Regions from separate parts of the Lysinibacillus sp. NPDC048646 genome, predicted to be linked through region 2. Evidence: a T-box and tRNA genes for the amino acid it is inferred to sense, from the RefSeq annotation. Region 2 holds a T-box; the other holds one or more tRNA genes.

Region 1 (16,123 bases), on a different contig from region 2:
TCTCGGTAGTAATGGAGCGGGTAAGTCCACAACTTTAAAAGCTATTTCAGGTCTCCTCGTGGGTGATGGAGGAAAGATTACAGATGGTACGATTGAGTTTCAAGGCGAAGTCATCAATGATATTATGCCAGATGTCCTTGTGAAAAAGGGAATTTTCTTAAGTATGGAAGGGCGTCGTGTTTTCAAAGACTTAACAGTAGAAGAAAATTTGATTGCAGGGGCCTATACACGAAAAGATCGCGGTAATATTAAGGCGGATATTGAAAAAATATACGGCTATTTCCCGAAACTAAAAATGCTCCAATCACGTAAAGCGGGTTATTTATCGGGTGGTGAGCAGCAAATGTTGGCGATTGGGCGCGGCTTGATGGCTAAGCCAAAGCTATTATTACTCGATGAGCCGTCTTTAGGGATTGCGCCGCTGTTAGTACAAGAAATCTTCCAAAACATTAAAAAGATTAATGAAGAAGAAGGTATGACTATTCTAGTAGTTGAGCAAAATGCCAATGTTGCATTATCGATTGCACACTCCGGCTATATTATGGAAAATGGCCGCGTAGTGATGCAAGGGGATGCAGCTAGCCTATTATCCGATAATGAAATTAGTGAGCATTATTTAGGGATAGGAAAAGAAGGCAGTAAAGACTACAAAGAAGCAAAATCATATAAACGACGCCAACGTATCGTTTGGTAAGAATAGTAGCTGCTACAGTAATTTGTAGCAGCTTTTTTAGGCAATTAATGATGCGTTTAAACTAATTTATTCCAATAAAAGTGAGGTTATTTTAAATCTACTCATTCTCAATGAATCTACAACTACGATCATAGTAGGTAGAAGCTACATTTAAATTGATTGTAGATAAATGATTGAGAAGATGGTAGGATTAAGTTAGGTTTTTGAACATTTTCATAAGCAAATATTTAGTTTTAAAAAATTTTAAAAAATGCTTGCTAAGTATAAAAAAAGATGTTATTATAAATCTTGTCTTGTTGAGAACAATGTAACATGTCGGCCCCTTGGTCAAGCGGTTAAGACACCGCCCTTTCACGGCGGTAACACGGGTTCGAATCCCGTAGGGGTCACCATTTCCTTGGCGTTGTAGTAATGCAAAGGCTTAAAAAGAATAAATAAACTGTAAAGAAATTACACCTGTTTTTATGGAGGATTAGCTCAGCTGGGAGAGCATCTGCCTTACAAGCAGAGGGTCGGCGGTTCGAGCCCGTCATCCTCCACCATATAGTGTTAATTTCGGAGGGGTAGCGAAGTGGCTAAACGCGGCGGACTGTAAATCCGCTCCTTAGGGTTCGGCGGTTCGAATCCGTCCCCCTCCACCAGTTTTATTTATACAATGATTGGGGTATAGCCAAGCGGTAAGGCAACGGATTTTGATTCCGTCATGCCCTGGTTCGAATCCAGGTACCCCAGCCATTCATTTCTTATATTTGAGCCATTAGCTCAGTTGGTAGAGCATCTGACTTTTAATCAGAGGGTCGAAGGTTCGAGTCCTTCATGGCTCACTTTTCTATAGAATATATTCAAAAGTGTCACATTAACTACAGATACTAATCTCTTACTGAAAACAGTAGGAGATTTTTTTTGCCTTCTTTGACTGCATGAATATGCAAAAATGTGTTGAGTTGAGCCAAAGGCATTGTTGGCTTTACAATGGTTATACAACACAGAGGGGGTATAAAATATTGAATAAACATAGTATTTCAATCATTGGAGTGCCGACAGATTACGGACAAACACGCAGAGGAGTAGATATGGGGCCAAGTGCTATTCGTTATGCAGGTATTGTTGATCGTTTAGAAGCGATTGGTCATGAGGTACAGGATCAGGGAGATATCCGTGTTAATCATAAACAAGAAAATGCAATTATTGATAAACAACTGTTAAATTTAGAAGAAGTCGTCGATATAAGTACTACTTTGGCAAGCAGAGTATATGAAGCGGTTGAGCAGAAGAAGTTTCCACTTGTATTTGGTGGAGATCATAGCATTGCAATCGGCACGCTAGCTGGGCTTGGTGAACATTATAAAAATTTAGGTGTTATCTGGTTTGATGCACATGCAGATTTAAACACGCCAGATACAACTCCATCTGGTAATATTCATGGGATGCCGCTAGCTGTTAGTATTGGACTAGGACATGATCGACTTGTACAAATTCGTAACTATGCACCGAAAATTAAACCTGAAAATGTCATTATAATCGGAGCTCGTTCAGTAGATCCTGGAGAACGTGAACTGATTCGTCAACAAGGTATAAAAGTCTATTCAATGCACGAGGTAGATCGACTAGGTATGACTCGTGTTATGGAGGATGCTCTTTCCTATTTAAAAGAACGCAAGGTAGATGGTTTACACTTATCGCTTGATTTAGATGGCCTAGATCCGCTGTATACACCTGGGGTGGGAACGCCGGTACCTGGTGGGATGACATACCGTGAAAGTCATTTAGCGATGGAAATGTTACAGGAATCAGGTATACTTACATCCGCTGAATTTGTAGAGGTTAACCCGATATTAGATGAAAAGAACAGAACAGCAGATGTTGCAGTAGCATTAATGGGCTCATTATTTGGAGAGACCCTCGTATAATAAAATTGTCAAAAAAATGCCTATTGTCGCATCGAATAAAAATCTTTTGTTATAATTAATTAAAATGAAACTTTTCTTATCGGTGGGTCGTATAGTATAAGACAGTTGTAAAGGTGGAGAAGTTAACACAATGGATGCGTTAGTAAATAAGAGAATAAAACAAGTGCTTAAAGGCGATCAAAACGCATTTGCCGATATTGTGAGTCTCTATCAGCACAAACTGTACCAAGTATGCTACCGGATGTTAGGCAATAAACAAGAATCAGAAGACATTGCACAAGAAGCGTTTGTACGTGCCTATATGAATCTGCATACATTTGATCAAAAAAGAAAATTTTCGACATGGCTTTATCGCATAGCGACAAATCTCTGCATAGATCGTATTCGAAAAAAGAAGCCGGATTACTATTTAGATGCGGAAGTAGCTGGTACTGAAGGGCTTGATATGTATTCTCAAATTGCTGCAGATGACCAGTTACCAGAGGAACAGCTAGAGCAGATGGAGTTACAAGATCGTATTCAATATGAGATTGGACGTTTACCGGATAAATATCGTTCAGTTATAGTATTGAAATATATTGAAGAATTATCGTTACAGGAGATTAGTGAAATTTTGGATATGCCTCTTGGTACGGTGAAAACGAGAATTCACCGCGGACGTGAAGCATTACGAAAGCAATTAAACAATCTGTAGGAGGGGGAGCGTCATGAATATTTGTCCAGAGCATATTATAGACTATATGCATGATTATTTAGACGGTGACATTAGTCGTGAGCATGAGCAAGAGTTGAAACAGCATTTGCATTCATGCGGTGATTGCAAGCAATTGATGCAGGAATTAAGTGAAACGATCGCCTTTGTGAAGAGTGCTTCTCATATTACAGCACCTCCGCATTTTGAAGCTGCAGTGATGGCTCGTTTACCCAAACCTAAAAGTCGTGTGGGCATGCAAAAATGGATTCGTCGTCACCCATTATTTGTGGCGGCAGCGGTTTTTTGCCTATTTATGAGTGCTACTTTACTTGGAAGTTTCATGGATGACCAACATTTTTCTGTCACGAAACAGCCGAATCTAGTTGTTGAAGGGCAAACGGTCATCGTACCGAAAGGTGAAGTTGTCAAAGGGGATATCGTTGTAAAAAATGGTGATTTAATTGTTGAGGGGCAAGTAGATGGCAATGTTACTGTTATTAATGGGCAGTACATGGCATCCTCGGCAGTTGTGACAGGTCAAATTGAAGAAATTGACCAAGCGTTTGAATGGCTATGGTATACCATTAAAAATTCATTCAAAGACGCCATGGCATTTGAAGATAAAGAAACTAAATAACACTCTATACGTCCTACATGATAGTGCACGTGAGAGGCTGAGAAGTCTACTCTTTTGAGTAGACTTTTTATTTGAAAAAAGTTACATTTAATAAGAATGTGCTATACTTAAATGTGTATGGATTCGCAATGAAAAGTGGGGGATGCCACGTGCAAATTATCGAACAATTCACGGATTTGACGCCAGTGAACATTGTTATTAACTTCATAGATGTACTGCTCGTTTGGTACGTTGTTTATAAAATCTTAACCCTCATTAAAGGTACGAAGGCTGTCCAATTATTAAAAGGCATTTTCGTCATTATTATTGCGCGCATGGCAACGGACTTTTTAGGGTTAGAAACATTAGGTTGGATGCTAAAACAGGTGATCGAGTTCGGTTTCTTGGCGATTATTATCATCTTCCAACCTGAAATTCGACGTGGACTTGAACAGATTGGACGAGGAAAGCTATTCCAACGTTCAACGAGCCAAGTAGAAGAAGAGCAGACAAGACTTATTGAGGCTATGAAGAAATCCGTTAGTTATATGGCAAAACGTCGTATTGGGGCGTTGATTTCTATTGAAAAAGAAACAGGTCTGAATGAATATATTGAAACGGGAATAGGCTTGAATGCTGAAATTTCATCTGAACTACTCATCAATATTTTTATACCGAATACACCACTTCACGATGGAGCGGTAATTATGCAAAAGGATAAGGTAACGGCAGCGGCCTGTTATTTACCTCTTTCTGAAAGCCCGTTTATTTCAAAAGAACTTGGAACACGACACCGTGCGGCACTTGGCTTAAGTGAAGTGACAGACGCCATTACGATTGTCGTATCGGAAGAAACAGGAGCCATTAGTATTACATTAAACGGTAATCTACATCGCAATCTTTCTCTAGAGGAATTCGAAACTCTATTACGTAGAATGTGGTTCGGATCAGTACAAGAATCGAATACAGCCTCTAAGTTGACTTGGAGGGGGAAAAAGAATGGATAAAATGATGGATAGCCCTTGGGTATTACGAATTATCGCACTTTTTCTAGCCTGTTTACTGTTTTTCTCCGTTCGTACAGAGTTATCTTCAACAAATAAAACGATAACGAATGAACAGGTGGAAGTGATTCGTGATGTACCTGTAGATGTTTATTATGATGATGAAAGCCTAATTGTGACGGGTATACCAAAAACGGTTAATGTCACAATTAAGGGTCCAATGCCACTTGTTATACAAACAAAAGCGATAAAGGACTTCTCAATATTTGTAGACTTAAACCATTTATTAATAGGTGAGCATAAAGTAGAGCTGCAATACGAAAATATTTCTGATAAGCTGCAAGTTACATTAGACCCAGCGACAATCGATGTGAATATCGAGGAAAAAGTCACACAGGAATTCCGTGTTGATCCGGAGATGAACAACCGTTTAATTGATGAAGGCTATATATTAAAGGGCATGACTGCAAACCCAGCAACAGTATTTGTCACAGGGGCAAAAAGTGCCATTGAGAGCATCAGCTATGTAAAAGCGACAGTAACTGGTGAGCAGGGCTTAAATCAACCTTTCTCACAAGAAGCGGCAGTGAAAGTTTTGGATCGAGATTTAAATAAATTAGATGTGACTATTGAACCAGACAGCGTTAAGGTACAAGTGGATATTGGAGAATACAGCAAAGAACTACCTGTTACGATGAATGAAACAGGTAAAGTACAGGATGGTATAACAATCGATAAATTATCGCTGGATACGACAGCGTTGAGAGTATATGGTAAAAAATCGATTATTGATGTCTTGGCTGAAATTTTGGTAGATGTCGACCTGTCAAAAATTACTGAATCAAAAACATATGAATTTGATGTGAAATTACCAGAAGGTGTGACAAAAATATCTGAATCAAAAGTAAAAGTTAAAGCAGATATTACGAAGGTGGAAGAGGAATCGAAGGAAACTACTACTAATCCAAATCCAAATCCAAATCCAAATCCTGAAGAAACTGAACCTGATACAATTACAGAAGATATTGATTCTTAAACAATAACTGACTATAATTTTATTTTGACTCAGTGGCAAACTTAAGAAACAATACCTTGTTGGCTGAAACCTCTAGGAGATGCCGTGGATACAAACCTAGACACATTGTTTATTTGTCCGAAATGCGAAAAAGTATGTTAAGCATGATAAAGAAACGATATAGCAAAGGTTCTATGCACGAGAGCGTCAGGTACAATTCGTAGGGGTGTAATTAATAGTTACTAACAAATGAACGAAAATAGACTTTTCCAAAAGTAAGCAGACGAGCCGTCCAATTGTCTACAAGAGACAAGCGTGATTTAGGTCGTCTTGCATTGAAGGAGAGAACAATTAGAATGGGTAAATATTTTGGAACAGATGGCGTCCGTGGCGTCGCGAATAGTGAATTAACACCGGAATTTGCATTTAAACTAGGTCGCGTAGGTGGCTATGTTTTAACGAAAGATGCAACGGAACGTCCAAAGGTATTAATTGGTCGTGACACACGTATTTCAGGTGAAATGCTTGAAGGTGCACTTGTCGCTGGTCTTCTTTCGATTGGCGTAGAGGTGATGCGTCTTGGTGTTATTTCAACACCAGGTGTCGCTTATCTTACTCGAATTATGAGTGCAGATGCAGGCGTCATGATTTCAGCTTCACATAACCCAGTTGCCGACAATGGCATAAAATTCTTCGGTCCTGATGGCTTCAAGCTAACAGATGCGCAAGAAGCCGAAATCGAAGCAATTCTTGATGCAGAAGTGGATACATTGCCACGTCCAATCGGGGCAGATTTGGGCTCTGTAAGTGACTACTTCGAAGGTGGGCAAAAATACATTCAATACTTGAAACAAACAGTAGATGAAGAATTCGATGGCATTCTTGTGGCATTAGACTGTGCGCATGGTGCAACATCTTCTCTTGCAACCCATTTATTTGCGGATTTAGAAGCAGACATTTCAACAATGGGTGCTTCACCAACGGGCTTAAATATTAATGAAGGCGTTGGCTCAACGCATCCAGAGGGCTTAGCTGCATTTGTTGAGGAAAAGGGTGCAGATGTTGGATTAGCCTTTGATGGAGATGGTGACCGTTTAATCGCAGTCGATGAAAACGGTAAAATCGTGGATGGTGACCAAATTATGTTCATCATCGGTAAACATTTGAATGCAGTAGGTCGCCTGAAAAAGCAAACAATTGTGTCAACAGTTATGAGTAATATGGGCTTCTATAAAGCAGTTGGGGAAAATGGTATGCAAAGTGTACAAACAGCTGTAGGTGACCGCTATGTCGTGGAAGAAATGCGTGCTAATGATTACAACTTAGGTGGCGAACAATCTGGCCATATTGTTTTCCTGGACTTCAATACAACTGGTGATGGCTTGTTAACGGGTATTCAACTCGTGAATATTATGAAAGCTACAGGTAAAAAACTTTCTGAGCTTGCATCTGAAATGACAATTTTCCCACAACGTTTAGTAAATGTACGTGTAACAGACAAGCATGCTGTAACGGAAAATGCTAAGGTTGCTGCCGTTATTGCTGAAGTCGAGGCTGAAATGGCTGGCAATGGTCGAATTTTAGTACGTCCTTCTGGTACAGAACCACTTGTTCGTGTAATGGTGGAAGCTGCTACAGAAGCAGATTGCGAGCGTTATGTAGAGCGCATTGCAGATGTTGTACGCGCTGAAATGGGTCTAACTGAATAAACATACATGTAAACTCGGTTTTCTTCTAACAAGATAGAAAGCCGAGTTTTTAGTTTGCAATTTTAAGTACGCTACCTGTTGGCAACTGGTAATAGGAGTTCTAAAATATACCAAACAGATGTACAAGTCATAACCCCATTTTTTTCGATGGTTTGATTATTTACCAGTCGTGAACAATGCAAGTGTTTTTGAAGATGTTGCAAAGGAGGCTGCTGAAATAGTAGTAGAGGCTAAACAAAGTTCTGGTGGTGAAGATTTCGCTTACTACCAGACGTTAAAACCAGGCTTCTTTGTTTGGATGGGTACGAGTGGTACAGAGGAATGGCATCACCCAGGCTTTATATTAAATGAAGAAGCCTTACTAGTGGCGGCAAACTATTTTAGTAATTTAGCGATAAAAGTTTTGCAGCAGCTAGCTACTGAATAATTAACATGTTTACTTTGCATAGCTAGGGGAATAAATAAAGTATCCTATTATGTAAGGAGTGTTTGATTGAAATGGCTAAGATTGCAACATTAATTACTGATATGTTCGAAGATAGTGAGTGGACAAGCCCCAAAAAGGCATTAGAAGAGGCTGGTCATGAGCTTACAACGATTGACACGAAAGCAGGAAAAGTAGTGAAAGGAAAGCACGGTGAAAGCGTAACAATTGCAAAAGGAATCGATGAAGTCGAGGCTTCTGAGTTTGATGCGTTATTTATTCCGGGTGGCTTTTCTCCAGATATATTACGTGCAGATGACCGTGTAGTAGCTTTTGTGAAGGACTTTATGGATGCCATGAAGCCTACCTTTGCGATTTGTCATGGTCCGCAGTTGCTCATTACAGCTAAAACATTAAAAGGTAGAGATGCGACAGGTTATCAATCTATTCTCGTCGATCTTGAAAATGCTGGTGCTACGGTGCATGACGAGGAAGTATTTGTTTGCCAAAAGCAACTTGTAACAAGTCGAACACCCGAGGATTTACCAGCTTTTAATCGAGAGATTGTCAAGTTGTTACATGAAGTCGTATAATTATTTCGAAAGTTACTATCTAATCAGGTAGTAACTTTTTTTCTAGCGTAAAAATGCAAAAATGGAATAATTCCAACTATACATTTAATGAGGGGGGGATTTTGGGCTTAGTAGGGGAATCAGGTTCAGGTAAATCTACTACGAGCCGGACAATTTTAGGCTTGAATAAGCAGGCGAAGGGCGCCATTCCAATTGCTGAGCCTTTAATTGAGAAAAATTGCCAACTAGCTTTATATGATGCAGCAAATTTAGCAAAGTTATTGGTTGAAGACGCTTCTTGGCATGAAATTGTAGAAGACCATTTCGTATATTATCAAGAGGAAGAGGTTGCTACATATCGGTAAAAAAACACTTAATATTGCGCGGGAAATAACGGTTCATTATTGCAAATGAGCCATTATTTTTATGGGAAATAAAGTAATTGCTCTTTGAAACAGCGGATCTATTTGACTAATGAACTACTTTTAAGTATGATGGAAATGCTATTGGAACGGAACAGCTGTTGCGTTACATATAATAGCTTAATATGCTGAGGAGGATAGGAAAGAAGCATAAAACGGAAAACAATTATAGCGCCTGAGCTGAAGAAATTGGACGGTTACATCTTCAGCAGACGAGGTGGAGGTTTATCGAAAATTCGGCGGATGCCTCCCAATCGACATACCCGATTGTCATTTTTCATTTTGAAAGCATTTGAGTGATTGAATGTACAGAAAATGGAGAAGGTATAGTTAAAGCAATAGATAAATAGGAAAACCCCACATATCGAAGCGGAGCACTATTCAGATGGCTGAATAGTACGAGAACGTGCGCGTATTTGTATGCTTATTTTGTCAAAAATTAAGTAAAACATTTACGTCCACTAAAAAATTCGATAGGTTGAGGTCTAGTTTGTCATTGCACTAAATTGACAATAGCGGAGGAGTATAAATTATGTGTGGAATTGTAGGATATATTGGTGAAACAGATGCAAAGGAAATCTTATTAAAAGGTTTAGAGAAACTAGAATATCGTGGTTATGACTCAGCAGGTATTGCTGTACGCAATGAAGAGGGCGTTACAATCTTCAAGGAAAAAGGACGTATTGCAGACTTACGTGAAGCAGTGGACGAGGATGTAGCAGCGAAAATCGGTATTGGTCATACTCGTTGGGCAACACATGGTGTACCTAACCGTTTAAATGCCCACCCTCATCAAAGTACATCAGGTCGTTTTACGCTTGTACATAACGGCGTAATTGAAAACTATCATTTATTACAAAAGACATATTTAAAAGGTATACCGATGAAATCTGATACAGATACAGAGGTTATCGTACAATTAGTCGAGTTATTTGTGAAAGATGGACTGCAAACAGCTGAAGCATTCCGTAAAACATTATCTCTATTACACGGCTCTTACGCACTTGCGCTACTAGATGCAGAAGCGGCTGACACAATTTTTGTAGCGAAAAACAAATCACCACTTCTTGTAGGTGTGGGCGAGGACTTCAATGTGGTTGCATCAGATGCAATGGCCATGCTACAAGTCACGGATCAGTACGTAGAATTACATGATAAAGAAGTCGTGATTGTACACAAAGAAAGCGTTCAAATTACGAAACTAGATGGTACTGTAGTAGAGCGTGCACCATATACAGCAGAGCTTGATATGAGTGATATTGAAAAAGGTACGTATCCTCACTACATGTTAAAAGAAATGGATGAGCAACCAACTGTTATCCGTAAAATTATTCAAGCATATGAAAGTGAAACTGGCGACTTAACAATTGATGCAGCTATTTTACATGCATTACAAGACGCAGACCGCTTATATATTATTGCAGCCGGCACTAGTTACCATGCAGGTTTAATCGGTAAACAATACTTCGAAAAAATGGCAGGTATCCCAGTAGAAGTTCACATTTCAAGTGAATTTGGCTACAATATGCCATTACTTTCTGAAAAACCATTGTTTATCTTCATTACCCAATCAGGTGAAACAGCTGACAGCCGTCAAGTGCTTGTGAAAATTAAAGAGCTTGGCTACCCAACATTAACAATTACAAACGTAACAGGCTCAACATTGTCACGTGAAGCCGACCATACTTTATTACTACACGCAGGCCCAGAAATAGCTGTAGCTTCAACAAAAGCGTACGTAGCACAGGTAGCTGTACTTGCTGTAGCAGCATATGTAACTGCCAAGGCGAATGGCCAAGGATTAGAATTTGATTTAAAACAAGAGCTTGCGATTGCGGCAAACGGTATCCAAACAATTATTGATTCAAAAGATGTACTTGAGGATATTGCAGAAGATTACTTAAAAATTGCCCGTAATGCTTTCTTCATCGGCCGTAACATAGACTTCTGTGTTAGTCTTGAAGGTGCTTTGAAACTAAAAGAAATCTCCTATATCCAAGCGGAAGGTTTCGCAGGTGGCGAGCTAAAACACGGTACGATTGCTTTGATTGAAGAAGGTACGCCAGTGTTTGCCCTTGTGACGCAAGAAGCGGTAGCGTTAAACATTCGTGGGAATGTCAAAGAGGTAGCTGCACGTGGCGCATATCCATGTATTATTGCAATGGCAGGGGTAGACGAAGATGGCGACCGTTTAGTAATTCCACCAGTAAATGAATTATTAACACCGCTAGTATCTGTAGTGCCATTACAATTAATTAGCTATTATGCAGCTTTACACCGTCGCTGTGACGTTGATAAACCACGTAACTTAGCTAAATCAGTGACTGTAGAATAAGATTTCAGAGATTAAATAAGTCATTTGTTAGAACACAACTTAATTGTATCCTACACAACTTAAACATACCCGATACAACTAAGTTGTACCTCAAACAACTTAGTTGCACCCTAGTGTGTTTAAGTTATTTGCTAATTTATGTATGATAATAAAGTTGTTTGATTTAATGCTTAAAAAGCTAGTACCTTCCTATATTGTATAAAGGAAGACACTTTTAAATTATAGCTGTTTTCTAAAAGATTATAGCTGTTCAAACATTAAGACAGAGTTAATCTACAAACTTTTGTAGATTAACTCTCTTTTTTTGTTTTTAAATTTTGCAAATCGAATATTTAACTAAAAACCCTCGTTACTTTAAGTGATTTATTTACAAAATTATTCAACTAAATTAAATTACCATAACTTTTGAAGTTCATTAATAAAAAATTGGGCCATCCTATTTTAGGACAGCCCATTGTACTTTAATATTGAAGCTTTCGCTTATTAGTTTTAATGCTGGACGATGCAATAATGACAAAGCCAAGCATTAATATAAAGATTAAATCGAGTAGCCCCGTATGCATAGACACTGTAAACACTGTAATTACAAACGCGTAAGCTACAGTATGGAAGCTACGAATGCCAGCTTGCCTTACTTTGTTATAGATTAATGATATTAGTACACCATACAACAAGAAGCCGATGGCCACTAATAAATAGCCACCATCAAGGAACAGCTGACCAATAAATGTTGGTGTCGTCGTTCTTGATGGGCGTGTAATGTATTTACCTTTCTCAATACTTATAGAGTTTACAACCTCGGTTACCTTCTTACGTGGCGAGGTTTGTTGTCCAGGCAATACGGTATTAAAAATACCACGGTGAATTTCACCCTTCAAGTAATCTTCCTCCTGTGTATACTCTATAATGGTACTTAACACGATATGACCTGTTACACTTTCCTGATTTATTGCACGTATCCACTTCGGTGTTAAATTTACCTTTTGCTCAGCGGTTAATAGCTTTGCTTTTTCCTCAACTGTCAATTCAACATCTGGTTGGTCACGTGAATTTGACTCCTTCGATAAATCTTCTGTAAGGACACGTATGAAGCCGAACATCGAAAATACTACCGCAATAACGAATAATGCAGATAGGAACCAAGTCAATTTCACTTGTTTTACAACATAGTGGACAATAATGATACCAGTAAATAGCATAATGATTAGTGGCGTACGATAAGCCATTAATAAAAATAAGAACATTACAACAGCTAAAATTGAACCATAGACGAATGCTTTTTTCCACGTCATTTTCTCTTCTAAAATCATTTTATAAGAAAGTAATAATAAAACTCCGAACCATAATAATTGACTAAAAAAGTTTAGCTTTGGATCAAGATTTCGACGATTCGATTCATCAGAAATACCTAAGCCACCATCAAATATCAACTTTAAAAAGCAAACTAATCCAATCATTGTTAATAGTACAATGAATTGAATCACATATTTCCCCAAGAAAGACAAACCGAATGATGGAATCGTCCATTGTAGTTTGTCAATAATATACACACCTATGTAATAACATACAAGCGCTAAAATAACAACCGGCCAAATCGACTCGCTTAATTTAAATTGGTCGAACCGATGGAAATCAAATAAACTTGTAAAAAAATAAAGTACAAATATAAAAGGTAAAAAGAAGTATGGTGAAAAAGTTTCAATTTTATTGACCTTTGTAAAAAACTGTTTCAGTTTATTCATAAATTTAATACATCTAATTAGATGCTATTGCCCTCCCTTAGGTTGAACTAGTGGTGATTCAGCACATTCTCGTCCATTTAATTTTCATTACATATATATGAATTCAATTATAACATACGGATTAAGCTCCAAAAACATATTGTAAAAAAATCTATATTTTCCTTTTTTAATGTCATTATACTAGTATGGATTCCCTCCAGATTACTTCCAGTAGAGTAATTATTTTATTGTTTTTTCCTCAAGGAGCAATTCAAAAAATGATTTAGCAGTCTTAATTGATTTGAAAAAAAGATATACTAAATTCTACATAAATTTTCAGTCATTTTATTTTGGATAATTCTTAATGCTCTAATAGATACTGGGCATTCTGTTCCGTTTGCCATTTCGATAGTCCTACTCTTTTTGTTAATTTGGACAACATGTTGAATATTGATAATATAACTTTTATGGCATCTAAAAAAAATTGGATTAATTTGCTCAATGTTTTTTAATTTTTCATAAAATTCATATACTCCATTCTGTTCATATAAACGGACTTTATGGATATTTTCGGATGTTTCAAAGTAATAAATATTTTCGTATGGAATATTTTTTATTAATTCACCCATCTTTATTTGAAATAAATTCATGGTTTTGGTCTGTCCTAATTGGTTATATCGTTGTATAGAACTTTCAAAAGCGCCAATTAATGAATCTGAAAAACCTGGGTCCACTTGTTTCACAATATAATCTAATGCGGCTACTTTATATTTAAATGTAAGTCTTAGTGCTTCTGAATAATTCGTAACAAATATGATACTCGCAAGAACATCTTGTTTTCTTATTTTAGCCGCTAGTTCAAGTCCATTGCTTCCTATCCCTAGGTCAATATCTAAAAAGTAACAATCTATTTTGTTGTTATTCATAAATTTCAAAACTTCTTCTGCATTGGAAGCAACTAATACAATTTCAACACTCGGATGATTAATCATTGAATAATTTTTTAATTTTGTAAAAATAACCTTTTGTTGCTGTGGATTATCTTCACAAATAACAATTTTCATAATACACCTCATTTTTCATTAATTTCAATTATTTGTGTAAAAGTACCGCTGCTAACATTTGTGTTAAGCATTATATTGGGATAGCTATTGATAATTCGTTTAGCGGTATTTAACCCCTTTCCACGATCATTCTTTTTGGTTGAAAATCCATCGTTAAATAACTGGTCTATTGGGACTGAATGATCATCAAAGGTATTTTCAATTATAAAAATTAAAGAATTAGACAAACCCTTAAAGAGTGCTACATTGATTTCTTTAGACTGTTGGCATGAACTGCTTGCCTCGATAGCATTATCAAAAAAAATTCCAATAATTCTTGCTAAGTCAACTATATTCATATCAAATTCATCAATAACATCTGGAATTTCAATGTTAAATATAATATCTTGTTTTTCAGCTTGAAATAGCTTTGTTAAAATCAAACCTTTTATCCCTGTGACCTGCAATTTGGATAAACTTGCTAAATTTTTATTCCTTTTTAATGTATCTTCTTCCGCTGTCAAGATATGTTCTTTAAAATAAACCTTTAAACCTTTAAAGTCGTTTAATTCTATATATCCTTGCATAGTAAATAAGATATTCGCGTAATCATGACGAAACTTTTGCATATCATTATTAATTAATTCAAGTGAATGCATATAGTTATTAAATTGCTTTGTTTCGAACTCAATTTCACGGCATTTATTTTCTTTTTTTAGGTTGATAACCGTTAAGATCAAAATTAATAAAAGAATAGCGAAATAGGTAATTTGAATATAAATATTAAATTTTAAAATAGAAGTTTGAGAAAAATAATCCGTTAAAAAAATATTGATATAAAATGTCGACATTGTCATTATGGATATGAAAAAAGTGAATAAAAGAACAGATTTAACTTCACCAATTAATTTATAAATGGTTTGAGTTGAGATTTTATAGATGATGATGAATACAATAAATAAAGCTGAAAAGATAATATAGTGTTCCAATAATCGAGAAAAACTATCAATAGTGATAAATTGTGCTATATTGTCAGAAAGTATTCCAATAATCAATACGAAGCAGATATGTATTAAGACAAGAAAAGTTTTTGATATGATGAAAAAGAAAATAAGAGAACTAATCACCAAAAAGAGGATTCCGTGCCATTGCCCTATAAATTGAAAGATTAGTATGGTAGGTATTATGGCAAATAAGATATAGATTAAGATACTTTTAATACTACTTTTTATTTCTGATGTGTAGGTCACTGCAAAGAAAAATAAAGTAAATTCAGTTATGAATACTAATAAATTCATCATTGTCACCTAAGTTATTATTCAACTGTAAATTGGTTGTCATTTAACAGCTCACTAGGAACCTTTTTTTCATGGAATATTAGTGTACAAGATTGTACAACTGCAATTCCCCCAGCTGCAACAACTAATTGAGATAATTTTGAAATAAAATAATCAATATTAAAACCTTTTTTTTCATTGTTCATTTAATGTCGCTCCCTTGTTATTTGTAACAGTAACATGATTGATTCTAAAAATACTCCGTATTCGATAAAGACTTTTATTTTGAATGGACTTAAAAAAAACAAACCAACTATTACTAATAAGCGTAACTTCATTTTATCCCTTAAATGATTTAGGTGATTTTGATTAATAATAGGCTGATTTTCAGTACCTTTCGGAGCCAGCTTATATAATAACAAGCATGTAATGCAAAACAGTATAAATAGTAAAGTTGTTGAGAAATTTGTAAGCGATTCAGCTAAATAATGAACCGTAATTGGAAATGCAAAAATACTCCACCCGATACAGATATACAAATTTTTAAAATGATATCCAAAACAAACCTGTCTTAAAAAAAAGAAGGTTAGATGTGTAATCAAAGTTGGAATAACACAATCTAATAAAAAAGCTATTGCATAGATAATGAGGAGTTTATTAAATTCAGATAGTATTATTTTGATACCA
Region 2 (16,123 bases):
ATCTTTCAACGTTGATTTTGAAAATAAATGATAATCATAGAGTTTGGTTATAAAAAACAAATCTCTAAAATCACTGTATGTATAACAAATTTCATCTGCAAAATCAATTATGCTTCTTTCGTCAGTCATAATCGCCGATAATGGTTCTAAATATGCTCGCATAGTAGAGTAATAACCTTTAGTTATACGCTGTCCATCTGATTTTTCTGGAATTTCCTTGGTATGTTTAAATACAACAGCTATTGTTTCATTTGTAACTTTTAAATCTTTTGAAAGAATATGAAGTGCTTGAGCATTAGATTCAAATCCACCGTGTGATTTCATTAAGAAATTCAATATTTTCTCTCCATCATGACCAAATGGTGGATGACCTATATCATGTGCAATAGCCCCGCTAATAATGTGTACTTTACTCAAATTTTTTGTATATTGAAGATTATCAGCTAATATAAGAGCTGCTTTAACAACTTGGTGACTATGATCAAAGCGGTTAGTGACATCCTTATTAAATAAAATTAACTGCGTTTTATCTTGCAATTTTGAAAAAATATCTGAATTCATTATTCTATTAAAATCATTTAAAGTTTCAATTCGATTCATTAAGTAAATTGCATTATATGCTTAGCGGTTAACACATGTAATGCCAATAAATCATTTAAATGCTCTATTTCAAATCCATCAAAATTAGCTATAGTTCCGACTTTACAGCAAGTTTGGACGTTTTCAAATTCTTGTATAATATCTGGTGACTTACTGATATGCAGGTCTTTATTGGTAATTATCCTTTTAACGTCAACCTTCAATAACGTAGGTAAATGTGCCGACTCATTGAATAGGATCAATTCAAAATTCTTTTCTAAATGAATGAAATTTTGTAGGTTTTGTAAATCATCAAAATTAACATCTAGAAACACTCTTTCTGGTAAATAGGGTTCAAATAGCCAAGGTTGATAGGATGGCTTGTCATTTGTATCCCCAATAAAATAAGAAAGTTTCATAGGTGTAGGTTCATCTTCAGTTCCAATTATAGGACCTAATCCTGGATGCACTGGACAACCGTCAAATTTTAATGCTAAGTTTCTAACTTTACGTTGAGCATTGGCTTTAATTGTATTATTTTCTTTAAAAAATTCATTAGAGCGATTAAATGTTTGTAATGCCAATATTAAAAAGCTATTTAAATTACGTGATTTGCGATTTTTATAACTGTTACTGCTAAAGTTAATAAACCACAACTCCTGTTTAAATCTAAATGAAAAATCATCATCTAATGGATTAAAAGGTTCATTTGGTTCAAATATATTTTTCATCTTTTTTAGCAAATCCCAGGCTAAAAATTGTTTAGATTGGAGACTCATTTCACCTATTGGTTGAAAGAAGACCAATAAACCTGACAAACCAGCTTTATCTACTTCTAATTGACTAATCTCTGTTAGATAATTATCTATATCCTGTTCTAATTCTCTAGGATCATACGGATAATTTAAAGCTGCAATATAATGGGCTTTCTTTTTGAAACCTTGGGTACCAAATACACAAGGAAAATCTTTAGCTTCCACAATTTTTTGAGCCTTTATTGTTTCTGAAGTTAACCATTCATAATCCGACGGAAATTTAGTATTCATTTTCTCTTGCTTAATTAGCACATAAACTCCTCCTTAGACTTTGAATATTTAGAAGAGATTAACGACCGATTAGATCCCAAATTAAAGCGATAATATTCATAATTTAACCCTCCCTTTATTATTCAATAATCTAATTATTAGATTAAAGACAATATAATTGTTAAAATGTAAACAATTGTTAACTAAGAGGTGGAAATATTGAATATTGGAGAATCTATTAAGGAAATTAGAATCGCTAAAAAAATCCCTTCAAAAGTCCTATACAAAGATTTGTTGAGTAGACCTGCAATAGCGCGCTTTGAAAAGGGAGATAGCGATACAGGGACAATGAAATTTTTTGCTCTGCTTGAAAGGCTGAATATTACGTTAGAGGAATTTGAACAACATTTGAATTCTAGAGAAAATAAAGATTTCTTTTATACGAAAGAATACATAGAGGCATTCTATTTAAAAGATATTGATAAATTAAATGAATTAGCCAATATGGCCGATCATGATTATAAAAGAAATAATCTCAATATAAAATTTCTTCATTATAGAGCTATTATTCATTTATTAATTGATGATATCCAAAATACCAAGTTATATATTAGTGAGGTAGAAATATTACAAACATACTTAGGTACATGTGAAAATTGGGGCTATTATGAAATAACTCTTTTTTCTAATTCATTGAATTTTTATTCTAACGAATTTATTAATATCGTCTATAAAAGAGCTAAGAAAACTTTATTGGATTTCCAGACTTTTAAAAGATACCGAAATGAAGTTTCACTAATGCTTTTTAACATTATGGAAAAGAAAATTTCAGATGGTGATATTGACGGTGCTACTTTTTACTTAAAAGAATTAAATGAATTAAAGATTACTGTTATAGATAATATGTATGTGCAAGCGATGATAAAGTTTTTCTCAGCTATTGTTGACATAGCAAACGATGATTTACATAAAAAGAGCCAAATTGAAGTCGAAAAAATAATTGATTTCTTCTATTTTTTAGATTTAGCTTTTAAAGCGGAACAGTGTCAAAATCTATATAAAAAAGTTAAGGACATGAATAAATAAGAAAAAACAGGTAGGGAAAAATAAATTGTTTTCCTACCTGTTTCCTATTAAATCATTGAAAGTGGCTAGATGAACATTGCCGTATTCACACTTCTCAACCTCTATCTCGTCTCATTTCTTTGTGAATTTTACGCAGTGCTTTTTTGGAACCACGCTCGATATCATGCTGTAACTTTCGGTCCTTATAATCCACAAACAATGTATCTACATCATAGCCCTCTGGGTATAATTCTTTTGCTTGCACCTCTAAGACGAGCCGTTTGCTATTGACTTCCATGAAACTACCTTGATAGAACACGACAACAGTATAGGTATTGTCCATTTCTTTATAGACGATGCCAAAGTCATTATGATCTAATAATTTCACCCGGTCCCCTTTTTCAAATGCATATTTCTCTTGTTTTTGCTCTTTGACAATTTTCGGCTTTCTTATTTTATCCTCATGTACTCGTTGTAAGTGATAATCTTTATTTTCCATATATTCTTTCGCTCTTTGTAGCACAGTTTCTCGGACATTCATTTTTCTAGAAATCCACAGGGCATTACTGTCCCCCGATGTGCCTATCATCAGCTTATACATGGGCTCTAATGTTTCGCTATTAAAGCGCATGGCTGCATTCATAAAATCATCATGCATTTCTGAAAAACGTTTAATTTCGCCATAGTGCGTAGTTGCCACTGTGATACAGCCCATCTGATAAAATTCCTCTAAAATGGAAATCGCCAGCGCAGCCCCTTCATTCGGTTCCGTACCACTTCCGATTTCATCAAATAGTAAAAGCGTATTATTATTGGATGCGCGCATAATTGCAGCAAGATTTTTCATATGCGATGAAAACGTACTAAGCGCATTTTCCAAGCTTTGATTGTCGCCAATGTCTACAAAGATATGTTCGAACACTGCCAATTCAGTTGTCTGATCTGCACTAATATGAAAGCCGGACATGGCCGCCAAGGTTAATAAGCCGATTGTTTTCAGAACGACCGTTTTCCCTCCGGCATTTGGTCCTGTAATAATTAAGCTACGATAATCTTTGCCAATTTCAAAATGAAGTGGCACAGCCTCACTCGTTAAAAGTGGATGTTTACAATTGACTAATTTTATATAGCCATGATCATTGAATTGTGGTTCGACTCCGCCAATTTGTTTACTAAATTTTGCTTTGGCAAACACCATATCGTATTGGCTAATCAACTCCAAGTTGATGTTGATGGCATGGATATTCTCAAGCAGCAATCCCGATAATGTAGCTAATATTTGATATTCTTCCATCGCTTCTTCCACTTTGAGACTCGCAAGTTCCCCATTTAATTTTGCCACTGTATTGGGCTCTATAAAGACCGTCGACCCTTTAGAGGAAATTTCAATGACTGTTCCAGGCACTTGATTTTTAAAGGACGCTTTTATCGGAATGGTATAACGATCATCTTTTTTACTTATAAAGAAATCTTGAATATACGTTTTATTGACACTATTGTTTAAAAATTTCGTTAAGCGTTCCTTAATTTTTTCTTCCGTCGTTTCGATACTGCTTCGAATACGTTTTAAGTCTCTGCTTGCCGCTGAATCCACACGATTGGCTTTAATCGAAAAATTGATTTCTTCCTCCACACTTTTAAATTCGGACATCGAACTTGCGTAAGATGCTAGTACTGGAGCAAAAAATTCTTTATCCAGCATAAACTTTTTAATTTTCCTGCATCCTCTTAAAAAGTCTGAAATACTGATGAGCTCACTTGGGTCTAGTATGATACCTTTTTCAAGGTTTTTGAGGGTATGGTCAATATTGGATACGCCTAAAAATGGGACATGCCCTTCTGCATCTAAGATTGTTCGTGCCTCTGTTGTTTCGTTTAAGCGATTTTTCACGACATTTATATTGGAGCTGGGTGTCAACTTATCCAATAATTGCTGCCCTAATCCACTGACACAATACGATTTTACCAGTTGTTTTAACTCGTTATATTGTAACTTCTCAAAAGTTGTATGATTCATTTTCATTTCTCCTCACGATGATTTTTCAAGTCATAATGAAGATACCTACCCATTAGATGTCGATGAACTTTCAACTATAAAGTGAAACTTCAATCAGTGGGGGTTTTCTTCATCCCCCACTGATTGCTAGTTGAACCAATCGGGCATTTACGGTCAGTTGATCGTCCACCTAGTTGACTCGTTCTCTTCTCCACTTGAGGTAGGCGTCTTACTGACCGTTAATGCGGGATAAAATTGGGTTGTTTTTCTTTTATTCAGTATCTATTATGCCTCGGCATAATTGCGTCCGGAGGCTTTAGGCCAACATGATGTTGGTCACTCAGTCGTGTGTTGCTGTCGCACAGATAAATTGCCACAGGACGTGGCGTTCATAGACCGAGTTCCTCTATATCAGCAGGTGTTTTATGTGCGAAAGCGTAGGGGCAGCAACAGGTTTTTTATGTACGAAAGCATTGCGGCAGCCACAGGTGTTTGGACACCCGCTGAAAAGTAACTTTAACCTACATTCATCTCTACACCTATAAAGGTGGGAGACTTCTGTAGCTGTCGTTACGCTTTCTGTACAAAAAATATTTACTGAAAGAAGATAAAAATAAACACAAAAAAGCTGTGGGGATACCACAGCTTCCTTTACATTTACAAGGCATAGGTAAACCGAATCAAGCCAACATCAAATGCAGCCAATTCAAAATTACATGCTTTATAAAGTATTGTAGGTATCTTCATAGGTTTCGAAATAAATCCATGACAAACTCAGGGTGCTCTTGATAAACAAATCCCCAGTCACGTCATCAAATTTACTTCATTTAGTTTTGCCTATTTAGAACCTACCGCACTCACAAAAAGCACCTCGCATTAATTTATAGTTAGTTTCATAATCATCTAATTGATTGAACTCATCATACTATATGCGAAATGAAAAGTAAAGTTGCTTACTTTTGAAATCAATCATTATACGGTTGAAAGTTGCTTATATCCGATATATGACACGAACGCAACGATTCCATCAAGAACAATGCGAGTGCAAAAATCATTTTTGTAATTTTCTAAAAATACAATATAATAAAAGAAAAATAAGTACCCTTATTTATGAAATTGCTGGCAATGGAGGTGTTGTTTATGCCTACTAAAAGAGAAGCCCCAGAAGAACAGCGAGAACGATTACGCCAAGAGGAATTAAAAAATAATCCCACTGGTTCTCTAAATGATGGATTTAATAGAGGGAGTTCACCGAATTTAACTGGTATGGGATGGAAAGAGACAGGTGTATTAATATTAGTCCTTATAGTTGGCTATATTGTCTATAAATTCTTCTTTTAAAATTGGTGGCATTTTTTCTGCTATCACTACTCGAAAATAAAAGCGCAGTCGAGAAATTGAATTCCCCCATTCGTTAGACAGATTAACAATAAAATCTGTTTAGCGAATGGGCGTATTTTTGGAACGCAGTAACGAAAAGTATTATCTATGTCACTAAGAAACGTTTGAAGAACTTCAAAAAGCATGGATGAAACTAGTCATTTCATTTTTTAAAAAACGTTATTACTTATCCTCCCTAAAATGGTTGAACGAAAGAAACTATACATAATACTTTTACTGTCGCATACTTTATAACATTTATATAGCAGTGAGAAAGGATGATACCCGATCTGTAGAAAGGGCATCTTTATTGTGGCAACTATCATGTTGATATGTGGATCTTTCGTAATTCTTGATCATTTTTTCAACCAATCAAATGATGTTGTTTCTTTTGCTAATCATCAAAAATTGTTAGAAGAAGTTGCGAAGATTGATGCTCAAATAACCGAGACTGAACTTTCGAACAAAATTATTCGTAAGCTAAACGAACATGGCTATACGCTGGCAGGAGGTATTGGATACACAATATACCCAGATAAACAAATAATCGCACTGTTCGTGAACGATGTCGAGTCCATGCATACAGAAAGAATAACTGACATACAAAATTTAATTACTACTGTTGCAGCAGAAAACGGTTTTCATTCCTTTGAAATCGATATACAAAATGCCGCTAAAAAATAAATAACCCTGCTGCTAAACCTAGTAGACCTAGATAATACATTGGACTTAAAGTGTCTAGTGGTTCACTAAACACAAAAACTAGCATAAGTAACTTTTCTTTTCTAAATGCTGTTTGCATATAATTTCTCACGATATAGCGCTGCCGCAAAGTGAAAGTTATTATTGGATTTCCACACGATACCATCTTACATTTTTTATAGTGTGCGAATACAACTATCAAATAATGAATACTCAAAATTGGTTGACAATTAAAGATGTATGGTTATAATAAATATCAATATCTGCAAAACGAAGATTTGTTTTATGCATTTCGGAGTATAAGAGTAAAAGCGTTGAAGAGAACGAGTAGCTTTAATGGAACTTACAGAAAGTAGCCGGTTGTTGAGAGGCGCAAGGAAAGTTAAGGTGAATACATCTTGGAGCTGCGTACCGAAATTATAGTAGGCTACGACGGGGTTGCATCCGTAATCAATGCATGGGTATCGCATATAGCCGTACTTATCGAGGGGAGTTATGTGAATAGCTCTCAAATAAAGGTGGTAACACGTTCATACACGTCCTTTAGGTTTATTCCTAAAGGGCGTTTTTTTGTTTTTCTCTTATAGAATCTGCCAGATTAACATTTGAAGGAGTTGTTATAGATGTTGTTAGAACCACAAGAGCAATTAGCAATCATTAAAAAAGGGACAGAATCAATTGTTCATGAAGAAGAATTACTGGCAAAATTAACGCGTTCATTCGAGAAGAAAGAGCCGCTGACAATTAAATTAGGTCTTGATCCTTCAGCACCGGATATTCATTTAGGTCATGCCGTTGTTCTACGCAAAATTAAGCAAATGCAAGATTTAGGGCATCAGGTAGTCATTTTGATTGGGGACTTTACTGGTCGCATTGGTGACCCAACAGGTAAATCAAAAGGTCGTGTGGCACTGAGTGATGAAGTGGTTAAGGAAAACGCCAACACCTATTGCGAGCAAATCTTTAAAGTATTAGATAAAGATAAAACAACTGTCCGTTTTAATAGTGAATGGTTATCAAAATTAACGTTTGAAGAAGTCATTCAATTAGCTGCAACGACTTCGGTAGCGCGAATTTTAGAACGAGATGATTTTCAAAAACGTTATAAAAATCAAGTGCCTATTGGGATTCACGAATTTTTCTACCCCTTAATGCAAGCGTATGATTCAGTAGAAATTTCCGCAGACATTGAGTTAGGCGGCACAGACCAAACCTTTAATATTTTAATGGGACGAACACTACAAAAGCATTTAGGGTTAGAAAAACAAATCGCCATTTTTATGCCTCTGCTAGAAGGGTTAGATGGGGTTGAAAAAATGAGTAAAAGTCTAGGGAATTATATCGGTGTCAATGAGGCACCAGAAACGATGTTTAAAAAAGTGATGGAAGTGCCAGATAATTTGATCATTAAATATTTTGAATTGGCAACAGATGAGCACCCTCAGTTAATCAAAATGATTCAAGAGCGTATAGCAAACGACGAAAATCCCCGTGATGTGAAATTAGAATTAGCAGAAATAATTACCTCGTTATATCATGGTGAAAATGCGATGAAGGAAGCCAAAGTCTATTTTGAAACCGCCTTTCAAAAACGGAAAATTCCAGAAAATATTCCTAGCCTTTTAATCGAAATCGGACACGAAAAAATTGCGGACATCATCTCTGAGCTTATTAATATGAATTTTGTTCAAAGTAAAAGCGAATTTGTAAGGTTAATCAAACAAAATGGCGTATCATTAAATGGTAAAAAAATCCTTCTTGATGATTTAGATCATACGTTAATGAACAATGACGTGTTACAAATTGGCAAGAAACGATTTGTAAAATTTATTAAATGATGGGCGATTTTTAAATATTATTCTATCCGATATAAACATTATTTTTTTCCGCTATATTATCCATTTAATCACTATAAATGCCATCTATTATGACTAATCTTTGTTCAAAATAGATGGCATTCTTTTAAATTGACAGAAGTAGTACGTATCATGATAAAGTCCATATAATTGTGTAAAAGAAAAAAGAGTCATTTTTATTCCTCCTGGGTAAATGTTAAGTACGACCAAAACATTGAGGAGGAAAAAAATGACTCAATTTAATATTACTCTAAACATGGATTTTTTAAAAGAATCCGTTATGGATTCAGATATGGAAGCGATTGTGAAGTCGACAGTGGTGTTAATTCTCAATGAATTTATGGAAAAAGAGAGAGACGATTATATACAGGCAAAGGCATATGAACGAATTGATGCGCGTAAAGGACAGCGAAATGGCTATTATGAGCGTGATCTAACCTTAACGATTGGGCGGGTTACATTACGTGTCCCACGCACACGAGATGGTGAATTTAGTACAACCCTGTTTGAAAAATACAGTCGCATGGATCAGGCACTGGTGTTGACGTTGATCGAGATGGTAGTGCAGGGCGTTTCTACGCGGAAAGTCACCCATGTTGTGGAGCAGCTATGTGGACAGAAAGTATCGAAATCTTTTGTATCATCGCTAATGGAAAAATTAGATCCAGCTATTCAAAAATGGACAAATCGGTCACTAGTAGACTTGAAGTGTCCCTACCTATTTCTAGATGCCATGTATATTAAAGTACGTGAAAATGGACGTGTCCTTTCAAAAGCTGTCTATATTGCGACGGCACTTACCTTACGTCAACGACGTGAAATCATTGGTTATCAGGTGTCCGATGTAGAGAGCTTTGAGGCATGGAAACATTTCTTTCAGTCCCTCAAAGTGCGCGGGCTTACCCTGCCTACATTAGTCATTTCCGATGCGCATGAAGGATTAAGAAAAGCCATTCAAGCTGAATTTCAAGGAACAGCGTGGCAGCGTTGTACCGTTCACTTTAAACGCAATCTTATTCAGTCCTTGCCCAAAAAAGATACCAAGGAATTTCGAACAGGAATAAAGCGAATTTTTCAGTCTTTAACGGAAGCAGAGGCACGCGAAAGATACGAAGAACTAGTGGAGGAATTCGAGGGACAAGGAAAGTATGAGAAAGCTCTGGTCATCCTAGAAAATGGCTTTGAAGATACCATTCAATATCTACAGTGCCCTGAAAAAATGCATTCCTTTATTCACAGTACAAATGCTTTAGAACGCTTGAATCAAGAAGTACGTCGACGTGAACGAGTGATTCGAATTTTTCCAAATCATCGTTCGGCAACACGGTTAATTGGAGCAATCTTAATGGATAAAGACGAGGAGTATGCGCTCCAACGCGGAATAACAGTTGAATAGAAGCTAGCTTCTATTCAACTGTTATTCCGGACAAGTACTCGACAGAACTAGGAGAATTACTTTTACACAAGATTAAGGACTTGACTCGTATCATATCCGAATTCATGGAACATTGGGTTATTTAACACCGGTTGAATTCAATACAGCAGTCCTTATATAAGTTGTCCAGTTTGGTGTTGTCATACCACCAGCCACCCCCCCATAAGGTGTCACTCATAGTTGTTGATTTTCTGATTAAGCTCCAACAATTTCTTAAGAGTCTGTTTCTATCTTATCAAAAAATCATCTAATTTTTATTGGCTCATCCGTATTACCTTTAATAATTCAAATAAATTACTAATTCTTTTTAATGTATTTTGCTACAATACTTTTTAATCGTAAGTTCCCTATTATTCAAACAACATCATTTGCTCTTTTTCACCTAGGCGGTCGATAGCTAGTGGTTCGTGGTCTTGGAAGTACGCATGATGTAGCCATTTTTCTTTTGTCATGATATTTTTGTTTGAATCTTTGGATGCGCGTAGTCGGCAGCTATAAATGATGGGAAAATAGTCTTGTAGAAATTTCCCTTCTGCGTGAGCAGTTAGTGCAATCATTTGGAAGCCTAATTGTTCGGCTACGAAAAAGACTGGGTTGAGTACATGGTCACTCGATGCCTTTCCAAATGGATTGTCTAAAATAACAGTGCGGTAACGCTTCATTTTTGTTTGGGCATGATGTCTTTTCTCAGAAACATATTTTAGAATGCCCAGAAATAGCGTCATATTTTTGCTCCATTTTTCTCCTCCAGACCAAATATTACTTTGCTCCCAAGAATATGAACGTGTAGAGACATTCCCATCATTCGTTACTTTACGGCAGCTAACCTTCATCACTTCATTGTTCATAACAATTTGTAGCAGCTGTTTTGACTGTAGCCAGGTTTCGATTTCTTTTCGTACCTTCCCACTGTCTTCCATTCCTTGATCGTTAAGAAAACGGTCAGACTCTAATTGCGATAAAATCCAATCTATATGATCACGAATACGATTTTTCCCTTCATTTTCTTGCCAATCAGGAATAATAAAGTTAAAAATTTGTTTCCATGTGTCTCCTACTTTTACCTTTGTTGTACTTGGAATATGACGTAATTCTTCTACAACTGTTTGTAAGTGATTGTGAATTTGATTGATAAATGCTTGCATTTCAGCATCTTTTTGGCGTATGTGTTCGTTCGCATAATGTGTTGCTCTTTCAACACTTATCATCATATTGTTGCGAAATGCAATGATATCTTCATAGCTTTGTTTATATTCGATCCCATTTAGTGCCATATTGCGCATTTTGACGTCCGTGATTACAGTATGACAAAATGCTCGAAAAGCACGCTTCGCATGTTCTACTTGTTTCGCTTCACAAGCTAAATCCTGCTGTTTTTGTTTTAATAGCTCTGTTATTTTCTGAACAAAAGCTTTTCGATTATAAGTAAATTCTGTAATCACATCTTCAGTGAATGTAACACCAACAATATCAGGGGCTGTAAAATGGTGACTTTCCTCAAATTTCTCAAGCTCTCGCTCTGCAAATTCTATGTCTTCTAATTGTTGTTCGACCTTCAAATGCGTTTGTTTTAAATAATCATTGTGCTTTGCAAGGCGCATTTGTTCTGCTTGTAAGCTGACTTGTATGTCAAAAATATTCTCGCTGAATTGTAGTCTTTCCTGTTGAAATATTTCCTGAAAATGTTCAAGCATTCGTTCTACTTTACCACTTTGAATATCACGTTCTGATTGTTTCTCTGTTCGCTCTTTGCCTTTAATAAGCATTTCGTTTTCTAATTGTGGTAATTTTTCAAGAAGTGCGTTTATGTGCTGCAAGCCTTCAACAGGATACTGCAGGTCTTCTAATAAATTTCTATGCTCCAGTCGTAAATCGTTTATTTGTTGTTCTGACAATTGCAACGCATTTAAAGCTGCTTCATGTCTTGCTACTAACGCTTCACGAGTTGTAGTAATTTTCCTAATTTTAAATTCCAAGTCTTTAATGGTAGTTAAAATTATGGTTGTGCTTTGACCTGAGTAAATCGGTTCCAAATACTTGACAGACTTATATTCATGATTTTCTTCCTTATTGCGCAAATTGAAGTTTATTTCATTTTTCCGATCATTACGCTCTTGAATTTCATCATTTAAACGTTCTAATTGATGTGCGATTTGTGCTACTTTTTGGTCAAGCTCTTTATTTAAAAGATCGTACTGCCGCTCTTTTTGGGTTAAAGCGATTAGCTCCTTATCATATTGCAAATACTCAGAAGCCTTTACAACTTTATTTTCTAATCCGCTTTTTTCTTCTTTATACCGCTTTACATTTGCCGCTATTGTTTCGAGTTCTTTTTTACATTCACGACTATAGGCATCTTCTCTTTTCAGATTTAAAAGTATGGTTTCTTCCTCATGCTGCAACCTATTTTCTTCACTTTTTAAATCTTCATAAACATCATGCGGAAATTCCAGTAAATAGTGCTGTAATTTATTTAACGCTTGCTCTTTGAACGATAATAGTTCCTCAGTTTCTTTACGTGAATGGGTAATGTTATGCGCTTTATCGCCTATTTGCTTCTTCCATTGCACAAAATTCACAGGGTTGACATTTTCATGCCAATGTTGTGGTGAAATCCATGCTTCTTTTCCTGATTCCGATTCAATATTCGAAGCCTCTTCAATCGTTAAGATAGCAATCGGAAAAGCAAGGCGGTCTGAAACTTGTTGAACTTTTTGAATCAGCTTTTCTTTTGAATTAGAAGTTGTAATAATTGACAGCGGCCACAATAAATATTGTTGTTTTACGATACGAGCATCTTCGTCCATTTGTTGTAAAAATTCAACACCCGTCGTAACATAATCAAACTGATTTCTCCATAGTTTTAGCTGCTCAGCAAAAAACGAATCTGCAAAAAAGTTTTCTTGATTTTCATAATCGTCGACAAAACGATAGGCAAGCCTTTCACGATATAACCAATCTTCCCGTAATCTATTGGTTTGACTGATATCTTCTTTTAACCTGGCTTCCACTGTTTCTTGCTGTAAATAGATGGATTCAATATTAGCCCATTGTGGACGCACTGCTTTCAGATTTTCAATAAGTTGTTGATGAGCTTTTTGTAACTGCTCTTGCTTTGCGCGATTTGCCGTTTTCAAAGTAATGTTTCTATTACGTTCTTCATTGTAAAATTCTTTTTTCTCTTCTGATTCACTTAATTGATTGTTCAACTGTTTTATCAGCTGCTCTAGCCTAATAATTTCCTCATCTAAGAATTGAATACGGTCGTTCCAATCAGGTAATAAATCCACAACCCTTTCTTGTTCTGGATTTGCAAGTAGTTGTTGAGTTAATTTTTCTAAATGCCTTTTAATTCCTTCCCCTTGCCCTTTTAACTTTGCTTGTTGCTTTTCATTTTCTTGCTTGTTGGCAACCTGTTCTTCATATTGCTTCGTATTTTTCTCAAGTTGCTCCATTAAAGGGTTTATTTCATATACAATTCGTTGCATCTCTTTTGTTAGCTGCTCCATTTCTTCACGATAAGAACCTAAGAGCATACGTTTTGTTTCATTAAGTTGTTCCTCAAAATCGATTATCTCTTCTGTTTTTTCAAACTGTCGCAATTCGTTTTCTAAATATTGAAGCTTTTCTTTATTGTTTTTTAGCGTTGCTTTTAGTTCTGCCAGCTTTAAAGAATAGTAATATATTTTCTTTTTCTCATATTTTTCTTGTAATTCCTCATGCTCTAACACGATTTGCTGGAACGCTTGCTCTTTTTCTTGAAGCAATTGTTCCTCTAGCAAAATTTTATAGGAGGCTTGCTTACGTTCATATTGTTGTTGGTCCAAGTCCCATTGAAGCTTATGCTTTTGCACGATATCCTGTTCGTTTAACGTTGCGCTTTTTTGATTGTTTATACTATTCCATGTTCCTTTTGCCTGCTCTTTCACATGAATATATTCAATTTGTCTACTATGCAACTTTTCAAAAAGTTGTACATACCTCTCTAATTCCAGTTGAATTTGTTTATTTTCCTCGATACTTTCTTTCAACTTTTTATACGAATGAAAGCTTTCTCTTTGTTTTTCAAATAAGTCGGCAAAACTATTTTTATTATGTCCTGCGATTGAGTCTTCTACAGTAGGGATTAAAAGTCGATCAAACAGCTGGCTTGTGCTTTTACATTCATCAAAAAATGCCTCGACGCCACCTTCTGTACTATTAATCTTCACAATACTTTCCCATTCGCTTTCAATAATTTGATATTGCTCTTCTATATACGCCTGATATTCCTTTTTTGTTTGAAAGGTTTGAGCTCGAACAGACTTTTCTCGCATAGTACTGTAATAATCTAATATTTCACCACGGTCAGCAGGTCTTTTCTTCCCATTTGTAATACGTACGAAAGGAATATTGTCAATAGAATGCTCGTCTTTTCCTTCGTACTCATATACGTAACGTAATGAATCTACGCTATTTTTTGTTAAGAATAACGATACACAAGTCGTCATATACCTTCGCGGCTGCTCGTTTAATATCCATTCAATGGCAATATGGGCTGGGGCGTTTTCTAATTGTAACGTGTCTTTAATCTTCCGTTGAGCTAAAGGTGTATGAGGTAGTATTGCTTGCAAAACAGTTTGGATGAAAACGGTCTTTCCTCCACCATTCTCAAGTAAGATAGCTCCATTATGTCCATCAAACAAAAATGTCTCATCGTTATAACGTTTTTGTCCTTCTTCAAATACAATATTTGTTAACCTTATTTTACTTATTGCTGGCATTATTGCTCAGTCCCTTCGAAATCGTAGATAAACTCAAGGATTCCTTTGTTATATTCAACCTCCATAAAAAAGCGTTGAATAATCATCTTGGATTTTTCAGTTAATGTTATTTCTTCGTTCCCTATATCTTTAATAAGATCTTCGTCTACAAGAAATCGTCTAACTGTATCAATAAAACTAAGGCGACTAATCGTATTGCCACTTTGTTTTTTCGCTGTCTCCTTAATGTCGTCCATGTTCTCCCACTTTTCAATAATCAAGCGCCAATTATATGAAAATTCTTTTTCTGATTTCTTAAGCTCTTCTTCATCATGACTTTGAAGATGAAGTATTCGTTCATTGATATACTGAGCCCACTCATCTATTCTGATAAAATCTCTCGTTGGTTCATTACTTTGATATGTATCATAAAAATTTCCGAATAACACAATGATTGCAAAATATAATAGATAAATATCGCCATTTGTCGCACCACTTTTTAAGTAGTGACGTTTAATCCACTCATTACTAATATGAAAAGGGGAAAGTTTTGTTTGAGGTACTAAAAACAACTGCTCACTCGTTCGGATAATGACACAATCTACTTCTTGACTAAAGCGATCAAGTAATCCCCGTATTTCGTCATCTGCTTTATACAGCTGTACAGCTTCAGCATTTAAAACACCTTGGCGAGCTAATGACGTATACAACTGAAATGCTTTCATCACTTTTTCTTCTTGGTAGAACATATTAAACCTCCTCTAATGCGACATGCATTTCTTGTATAGAATATCTTGGACAGTATTGCAAAATTTCTTCCCCTTCAACAATGGTCAACTTTCGATTCCCCAATACTTTAAGTACTTCTCCTAAAAGGACTGCACGTTCTTCTCCAACCTCTCCGTTTGTAATAGGTGATTGTTGATGCAGCAGTAGAAAGAAATCGTAAAAATATCGTTGTTCTAATAATTGTTCATTTTCGTGTTCTATTACATAGTTCGCAAAACGACTTAATTTTTCAGCTTGTCCTCGTTCATATGCTGCAAGTAACTTTTCCATTAATTCTTTATAACGAGAGGACAACCATTTGCTATATACTTGTTCATTTTCACTTTTTTCGATTTCTTCAAAGCTAGCTAGCTCTTTTTCCTCTCGCCCTTCAGTAATATTCTGTTCGGCGAAAACAGTGAATGGTGACCATGACAAATTCTCTTCAATTTTTAAGAAAGGATGTAAAACACCTTTCATCACATTGACATTTAAAGGAGATGAAATAATTGTAGAGACAATGTCTTGGTCAAAATTAAGCGACTGCATTCCTGTATAATATAAAGACTCCTGTG

The links. A T-box is a leader RNA that pairs with one kind of tRNA and senses whether it is charged. The one in region 2 lies ahead of tyrS (tyrosine--tRNA ligase), so its partner is inferred to be a tRNA-Tyr.
Region 1: it has a tRNA-Tyr gene. The T-box ahead of tyrS (tyrosine--tRNA ligase) is inferred to sense a tRNA for this amino acid. The anticodon was not compared.

What each region holds. Positions count from the first base shown of each region.
Region 1 covers NZ_JBNNLZ010000026.1:8,799-24,921, forward strand. The annotation lists gene ACQKII_RS20385 (ABC transporter ATP-binding protein) at 1-694, shown strand, start outside; tRNA gene ACQKII_RS20390 (tRNA-Glu) at 1,012-1,086, shown strand; tRNA gene ACQKII_RS20395 (tRNA-Val) at 1,161-1,236, shown strand; tRNA gene ACQKII_RS20400 (tRNA-Tyr) at 1,252-1,335, shown strand; tRNA gene ACQKII_RS20405 (tRNA-Gln) at 1,355-1,429, shown strand; tRNA gene ACQKII_RS20410 (tRNA-Lys) at 1,446-1,518, shown strand; gene rocF (arginase) at 1,699-2,604, shown strand; gene sigW (RNA polymerase sigma factor SigW) at 2,735-3,298, shown strand; gene ACQKII_RS20425 (anti-sigma factor family protein) at 3,312-3,935, shown strand; gene cdaA (diadenylate cyclase CdaA) at 4,085-4,921, shown strand; gene ACQKII_RS20435 (CdaR family protein) at 4,914-5,954, shown strand; gene glmM (phosphoglucosamine mutase) at 6,290-7,642, shown strand; partial or broken gene ACQKII_RS20445 (M20/M25/M40 family metallo-hydrolase) at 7,785-8,069, shown strand; gene ACQKII_RS20450 (type 1 glutamine amidotransferase domain-containing protein) at 8,141-8,659, shown strand; gene ACQKII_RS20455 (ATP-binding cassette domain-containing protein) at 8,713-9,003, shown strand; gene glmS (glutamine--fructose-6-phosphate transaminase (isomerizing)) at 9,593-11,395, shown strand; gene ACQKII_RS20465 (oligosaccharide repeat unit polymerase) at 11,857-13,137, opposite strand; gene ACQKII_RS20470 (LytR/AlgR family response regulator transcription factor) at 13,434-14,180, opposite strand; gene ACQKII_RS20475 (sensor histidine kinase) at 14,189-15,460, opposite strand; gene ACQKII_RS20480 (hypothetical protein) at 15,475-15,642, opposite strand; gene ACQKII_RS20485 (accessory gene regulator ArgB-like protein) at 15,643-16,123, opposite strand, start outside.
Region 2 covers NZ_JBNNLZ010000002.1:101,519-117,641, reverse strand. The annotation lists gene ACQKII_RS02795 (HD domain-containing protein) at 1-600, opposite strand, end outside; gene ACQKII_RS02790 (YqcI/YcgG family protein) at 600-1,646, opposite strand; gene ACQKII_RS02785 (hypothetical protein) at 1,824-2,690, shown strand; gene ACQKII_RS02780 (endonuclease MutS2) at 2,785-4,686, opposite strand; gene ACQKII_RS02775 (DUF6366 family protein) at 5,806-6,006, shown strand; gene ACQKII_RS02770 (hypothetical protein) at 6,358-6,729, shown strand; T-box leader at 7,053-7,294, shown strand; gene tyrS (tyrosine--tRNA ligase) at 7,371-8,585, shown strand; gene ACQKII_RS02760 (IS256 family transposase) at 8,833-9,999, shown strand; gene ACQKII_RS02755 (hypothetical protein) at 10,389-14,801, opposite strand; gene ACQKII_RS02750 (DUF6063 family protein) at 14,801-15,529, opposite strand; gene ACQKII_RS02745 (replicative DNA helicase) at 15,531-16,123, opposite strand, start outside.